One region of the Planococcus sp. MB-3u-03 genome, then DNA from elsewhere that is predicted to be linked to it. Evidence: riboswitches for the same ligand, from Rfam matches in the RefSeq annotation. Region 1 holds a riboswitch; each other region holds the start of a gene.
The links. A riboswitch is a leader RNA that binds a small molecule or an ion and turns the genes downstream of it on or off. The one in region 1 is predicted to bind cobalamin.
Positions count from the first base shown of each region.

Region 2: linked by a shared signal. The riboswitch ahead of CW734_RS05375 (hypothetical protein) and the one ahead of CW734_RS17380 (acyl-CoA thioesterase) in region 1 are both predicted to bind cobalamin.
Region 3: linked by a shared signal. The riboswitch ahead of CW734_RS14460 (ABC transporter substrate-binding protein) and the one ahead of CW734_RS17380 (acyl-CoA thioesterase) in region 1 are both predicted to bind cobalamin.

Region 1 is NZ_CP025135.1:3,230,056-3,232,326, reverse strand. It holds cobalamin riboswitch at 591-768, shown strand; gene CW734_RS17380 (acyl-CoA thioesterase) at 905-1,393, shown strand; gene CW734_RS17375 (ribonucleoside-diphosphate reductase subunit alpha) at 1,395-2,271, shown strand, end outside.
Region 2 is NZ_CP025135.1:826,445-828,715, reverse strand. It holds gene CW734_RS05380 (MerR family transcriptional regulator) at 1-440, opposite strand, end outside; cobalamin riboswitch at 848-1,027, shown strand; gene CW734_RS05375 (hypothetical protein) at 1,208-1,738, shown strand; gene CW734_RS05370 (ABC transporter substrate-binding protein) at 1,735-2,271, shown strand, end outside.
Region 3 is NZ_CP025135.1:2,637,690-2,639,960, reverse strand. It holds gene argS (arginine--tRNA ligase) at 1-613, shown strand, start outside; cobalamin riboswitch at 658-839, shown strand; gene CW734_RS14460 (ABC transporter substrate-binding protein) at 1,187-2,164, shown strand; gene CW734_RS14455 (FecCD family ABC transporter permease) at 2,157-2,271, shown strand, end outside.

The DNA.
Region 1 (2,271 bases):
AGCGCAAAGGGGTGAGCCGACGCAATAAGACAGGCGCTCTTCTTGGCTTATTGAGAGAGGCCAACCCAAAGTCCGGCGGTGACTACCAAGATGATGCATAACTGGAACGCCTGAACGATTTCACAAGTAAGCTCTCGCTGTCTTCACCGAAGCCTGCCCCGGGAAGCGATTTCCCCACTAGCCGGCAACTAACTAAAGAAATAAAACTATTTAAACAGTCTACTCACAATGAAATCTCCGAGCCGCCGAGCGCAAAAGGGTGAGCCGAAGCAATAAGACAGACGCTCTTCCTGGCTTATTGCGAGAGGCCAACCCAAAGCCCGGAGGCGACTACTAAAATGAAGCATAAACCAACCACTGGAACGATTCTAGAAGCAAACTCTCGCCATCTATACACAACCAGCAAGATTCAACGAACCACGTATCAAAAATTAACTACAAATTGAAAGTTTTATACGAAAAACACGCCAGCAACTAGACCCTTTTTCACTTTCTACAGGAAGTGCGAGAAAATCCTTGCGGCGAAATTCGAACTGGTCTATAGTGAAACTACAAGATTTGGTGATGATGTAAAATTTCAACACCATATATAGTGATACCGCAACAAAGGTGCCCAATATGGGCTGAATAGGGAATCCGGTGAAATCCCGGAGCTGTTCCCGCAACTGTAAGCGCAGACGAACCATGAAATCCCACTGTCCAATGGACGGGAAGGGCATGGGAGAGTGACGCGCGAGCCAGGAGACCTGCCTCTGTTGTCGTTTTGCACTTCTCCGGGAATTGGGAAGGATGACAAAGGTTTGGTTTGTGCGGCCCAAGTGTGCCCACCTAATTAACTTGCGTTTATGCCCCCATTCTCTTCGGAGAGTGGGGGCTTTTTTGTTTTTATAAGGAGGAATTCGTTATGCATAGAGAACAACTTCCGGCTGGCGTATCCAGGACCATCCAGTCCCGGCTCGTCTTGCCGCCGGATACCAATCATATGGGCACGATTTTCGGGGGCACCGTCCTCGCGTATATCGACGAAATCGCCGCCATCTCGGCAATGAAACATAGCCGCCGCGCAGTCGTGACCGCATCGATCGACAACGTCAATTTCCTGTCCTCGGCAAAAGTCGGCGATATCTTGATTTTGGAAGGCGTCGTCATTTCAACAGGCCGGACCTCGATGGAAGTGTACGTCAAAGCAGAATGCCAGCACATCGAAAGCGGCACGCGCAGTTTGACGACCACTTCGATTTTAACGATGGTGGCCGTGGATGCAGAAGGTCGGCCGACGCCGGTCGCAGGCGTAGTACCGGAAACGGAAAATGAAAAACGTTTGTTTGAGAACGCACAGGAGCGAAAAGAACGCCGAATGATCGCAAACGAATACGCAAAGGAGCTGTGTTGAAATGACTTTAGGGGCAGTAGAACGCGATAAAAAAATTCAAGATGCACTTGACCGGGTGTCGATGGACGAGCCGCATTGGACCTTCGAAGCAGCAGGATTGTATTTGGAGAAATTATACGAACAAGCTGCACAAACGCGCGGCTATAGCGCAGCGAACAAATACGATGATTTTTACGGGTTGATCGAGGGGCTGAGCCGACTCGGCATTTATTCGAAAGATTTGCTGGAAGCTTATTCCGAGGACGAAATCCGTGTATTAGGCCAAGAAATTGCGCCAGAACGCGATGAATTATTCAATTACATAGGCCTGTTTTTATTGGCGGATCGTTATTTGGCAAAAGACTATGACGGGCGTGTGTGGGAATTGCCGCAGGAGCGGTTTCTTGTCATCGCGATGACCTTGATGCAAAAAGAGCCGAAAGTGCGCCGCCTCGAACTCGTCAAAGAAGCATATTGGGCGATGAGCAATTTGTATATGACAGTGGCGACACCGACCTTATCGAATGCCGGGAAGAGCTTCGGGCAAATGTCCTCGTGCTTTATCGACACAGTAGCGGATTCGCTTGATGGCATTTACCAGAACAACTGGGACGTCGCGCGCCTCAGTAAAGACGGCGGCGGCCTCGGCGTTTATTACGGGAAAGTGCGCGCACTTGGTTCCGACATCCGTAAATTCAAAGGCAATTCGTCAGGCGTCATCCCGTGGATTCGCCTGCTTAACGACACAGCCGTCAGCGTCGACCAGCTTGGCCAGCGCCAAGGCGCAGTGGCAGTTTACCTTGATGTATTCCATAAAGACATCATGAATGGCTTCTTGGATTTGAAAACAAATAACGGCGATGAGCGCCGCAAAGCACACGATATTTTCACCGGCGTGT
Region 2 (2,271 bases), 970 kb from region 1:
TTAAAAACCTTCCTTTCTTTTTCACTAAAGTATTCTTTCAAATAAGCCATTTGCTTAACTTGATCTTCTCCCGTTTGCCCTATGTATTGGAATAGGTTGGTCCAACTAATGTCTTGTTCAATAAAAGATAGTTGCTGGGTTAACCTGAGCATTTTTTCCAGATAATCAAGGTGTGCTTTTTCTTTTGCAATAATAATCAATTGCTCTTCAAAAATGTCCTCCCAGTCATTTTCATTTAAAATAGATTTGATCTGTTCTAATTGAAATCCTAGTTTCTTTAAAGCGATAACCCGCTGCAGAATTAGAATATCTTCTTTTGAATAATAACGATAACCTGAATCTGCAATTCGGGAAGGTGTTAATAGATCGATTTCATTGTAATAGCGCAGTGTTCGAACAGTCAGGTTTAATTCTTTTGCCACTTTCCCAATACTATACATAAGCCACCTCCGTTTGTGCTTTCATTATTAGTATAACTCTGCCGTAAACGGAAGAGTCAACAGGCGGTATAAACTTTTCTGTAAATTTTATAAGCATATGGACCCTTAGTCCAAAAACCGTTCGTAAAAGTACACTTTTCCGAACGCTCTCAAAACAGCTTAATAAAGCGCGAAAAATGTTCGTAAACATACCAAAACACTTTACGAACGTTCGCTGGTTCTCGATGACTTTTACGAACGTTTTTCAACTCCTAGTGAAATACTGATTATGATCCATTCGCCTATGTACGGAGCCATGCCCAAAGCGGCCGACGCGGTGCCTCCCCTGTAACCTTTATTCAAGCTCCAAACAATTTCATTCTCCTCTCCTAAATCCAAATCAAAAGTGCTACACTGAAACTAAGTAAATAATCATGCAGGGAAAAGGTGCTGATTCGTCAGCGTAACAGGGAATCCGGTGAAAATCCGGAGCTGTTTCCGCAACTGTAAGTGCGTATGAAATAAGAGATGCCACTGGGGAGACCCGGGAAGGCCTTAGAGTAAAGCGATGCACAAGCCAGGAGACCTACCTTTTTCTGAACGTATTTTTGCTCTTCGGAAGATAAGAGGATCTACGGCAACTTTTTCCTATGGACAGCCTTGTGCTGGATATTCGCAATCGTGCCACTCTCTTCGTTGAGAGTGGCTTTTTTTGTCTCTTTTTGAAAGCGATACGTCTGCTGATATTTACGGATTCTATCCAGGAGGTGAACAAATGAAAAAAAAACATGCGCTACCTGTGCTACCCGTTCATGCGGGAAAGCGCTTCGACGGTCGATTTCGAGATCCGCACCGATTCCTTGACGACACGGATCGGCGAAGCCATCGCGGTCAACGATGTCCCGCAAATCATCGATGATTTGCGCTGCCTGCAGCCGATGGTTTATCACTTGAACGGCTCGGTGCGCGGGAAACTCGCGATTACCGAACAAGACCTCGCCGAGCTCAGCGACTTGTACGACCGCTACGTGGCGGAAGTGAAAGAGGAAATCGGCCAGTTCGTCCTGCCGCAAGGAACCCACGCTGCGTGCATTCTTCACGTCTGCCGCAGCGAAGCGAAAAAGTCCGTCCGCGCCCTGCACCATGTGATGCTTGAGCGCGAAGTGCCGGAGCATTTGATGGACTATGCCAACCTGCTCGCCAATGTCTTTTTTGTCATGGCCGTGTATGCCAATAAGCAGCACGGCGTCGATGAAATCCCATTCGTCAGCAAATCCTATCCAACAAAACGCATGAAGAAAAAGGAGACTCACTCGTGAAAATCAAATCATTTCTCTTACTCAGCATTCCACTCTCTTTAACACTCGGTGCTTGCCAAGATGATACTGCCGAAGTACCGGCAACAGACGAAACAACAGAAGAAACGCCAACTGAAACTGCAAGCGACGCACCGTACACGGTCACCGATGACCGCGGCGAAGAACTCGAATTCGAGCAAGCGCCTGAAACGATCGTGTCGCTCATCCCGAGCAACACCGAGATCGTCTTTGCACTCGATTCCGGCGATCAATTGGTCGGCGTTACCGACTATGACAACTACCCGGAAGCGGCACAGGACATCGAACGCGTCAGTGATTCCGTGGAATTCAATGCCGAGAAAATCATCCAGCTCGACCCGGATGTCGTTTTGGCTTATTCAACCGGCGAGGCACCGCCTGCCCTTTCCCAACTTGAAGATGCCGACATTCCGGTATTCGTTATCGAATCGGCTACTTCATTCGATGAAGTATACGGCGATATCGAACAAATCGCCTCTGTTCTTGCCAAGGAAGAAAAAGGCGCTGAAGTGATC
Region 3 (2,271 bases), 590 kb from region 1:
AGCAATCGAAGCGCTTGGCTACGACCGCGATACGCTTGAAGTGAGCATCATCCAAATGGTGCAATTGTATAAAGACGGCGAGAAAATGAAAATGAGCAAACGTACCGGTAAAGCCGTGACGATGCGCGAATTGGTCGACTTGGTCGGCCTAGACGCGGTCCGTTATTTCTTTGCGATGCGCTCCGGCGATTCCCATATGGATTTCGACTTGGATTTGGCCGTTTCCCAGTCCAACGAAAACCCGGTTTATTATTCCCAGTACGCACATGCGCGCATCTGCTCGATCTTGCGCCAGGCAGCGGAGCAGAACTTCACCGCTTCGACTGAGCATCTGGAGCTGTTGACGGACGAAAAGGAAATCGAAGTATTGAAGAAAATCGGCGATTTCCCACAAGTCATCGCAGATGCTGCAAAACTCCGTGCGCCTCACCGCGTCACGACTTATATCCATGAACTGGCGTCGAACTTCCACAGTTTCTATAACGCCAATAAAGTATTGGATGCTAGCAATGAAGAATTGACGCGTTCGCGCCTTGCCCTGATCGAAGGGGTTAAGACGACACTCGCAAATGCCTTGAAGACAGTCGGCGTCCAAGCTCCTGAAAAAATGTAGAAGACAACTAGAGCTTTCGGTGTATAATGGAGTCATCAAATCAACTGAATAGCAATCATGAAGGTGCTTATGTCTAAGAACATGAGTTAAAAGGGAAGCCGGTGCAATTCCGGCGCGGTCCCGCCACTGTATGTGAGAGCAAACTGCAAGGCCACTAGGAGATCCCGGGAAGGCGCAGCAAGCGATGACCACAAGCCAGGAGACCTGCCTTCATGAACACCGAACCGAAAGCTTGCGAGGACAGGCCGGACGCGCTTGTTTTTTGCGAACCCGTCCTGTAAGTCCTCTGCATCCTTTATGCAGGGGACTTTTTTAATGAAATGTGGAAGCGGCTGTTCAGCTCCGACAGGCATAAGACAATCTGGCGAAGCGGCGCTTTTTGCCGCACAGCCAGAGTGGCTTATGACCCGAGGAGCTAGGCGCTGGAACTAGCCACCAAGAAAAGCGTAAGCGGCTGAATGGAGGCTAAGCTAAATGCGCGACGTCCTGTCGCAACGCTTAGCTGACTCACATCCTGTGAGCCCCCGAGCGAGCGCTTGGTAGGGAAAAAACAAAACACCAGGAGGAATAAGGATGAAAAATATATGGAAATTCGGGACGGCTGCAGGAATGGCCGCAATTGTACTGGCTGGATGCGGCGACGAAGCGGCACCTGTCGAAGATCAAGATGTAGAAACACCGGCTGAACCGCCGTCGGAAGTAGCGGAAGCGGAATTCCCGGTTACCTTAGTCGATGCAATGGGCGATGAAGTAGTCATCGAAGAAGAACCGGAATCATTTGTTTCGATGATTCCTTCTAATACAGAAATCGCCTATGAGCTTGGGCTGGGCGAAAAAATGGTCGGCGTTTCGGATTTCGACAATTATCCGGAAGAAGTAGCAGATCTAGAAAAAATCGGCGGCCAAGAATTCAATGTAGAGAAAATCATCAGCCTGCAGCCGGATGTCGTTTTGGCCCATGAATCAGGGCTTGGCATGGGAACTGAAGGATATCAGCAGCTGCGTGATGCCGGATTGAATGTCTTTGTCGTAGAAAACGCAGAAACATTTGATGAAGTATATGAAACGATTTCCGTCATCGGCCAAGTGTCAGGCGCAGTGGAAGCAGCAGACGGGTTAATCGAGGAAATGGAAGCGCAAGTCGCGGAAGTTGAAGAACTGGCGGCTGGTGTCGACGAATCCAAATCGGTCTTCGTAGAGATTGGCAGCGAACCGGAACTTTATACAGCCGGTACAGGTACGTTCATCCATGAAATGCTGACAATGATTCAAGCTGAAAATGTCGCAGGAGGCGAAGAAGGCTGGATCAGCATGGATCCGGAAGCAGTTGTTGCGGCAAACCCTGAAATCATCATCACCACAGAAGGCGGTTATATCGAAAATGCTGCTGAATTGATCAAAGAGCGCAGCGGTTATGCAGATGTGACGGCTGTGCAAGAAGATGCCATTCATGAATTGAACCCTGATACTGTCACGCGCCCAGGCCCGCGTTTGACGGAAGGCTTGATGACATTGGCAGAAGTGATTTATCCGGAGACCTTCAGTGAGTAAATCTGCACTCGCCTATGTAGTCTCCCTAATTTTATTGGGCGGGGCAGTAGTGCTCGGCGTGACGGTCGGGACGGTACCGATTTCACCGGCGGTTATCTGGAATCCTT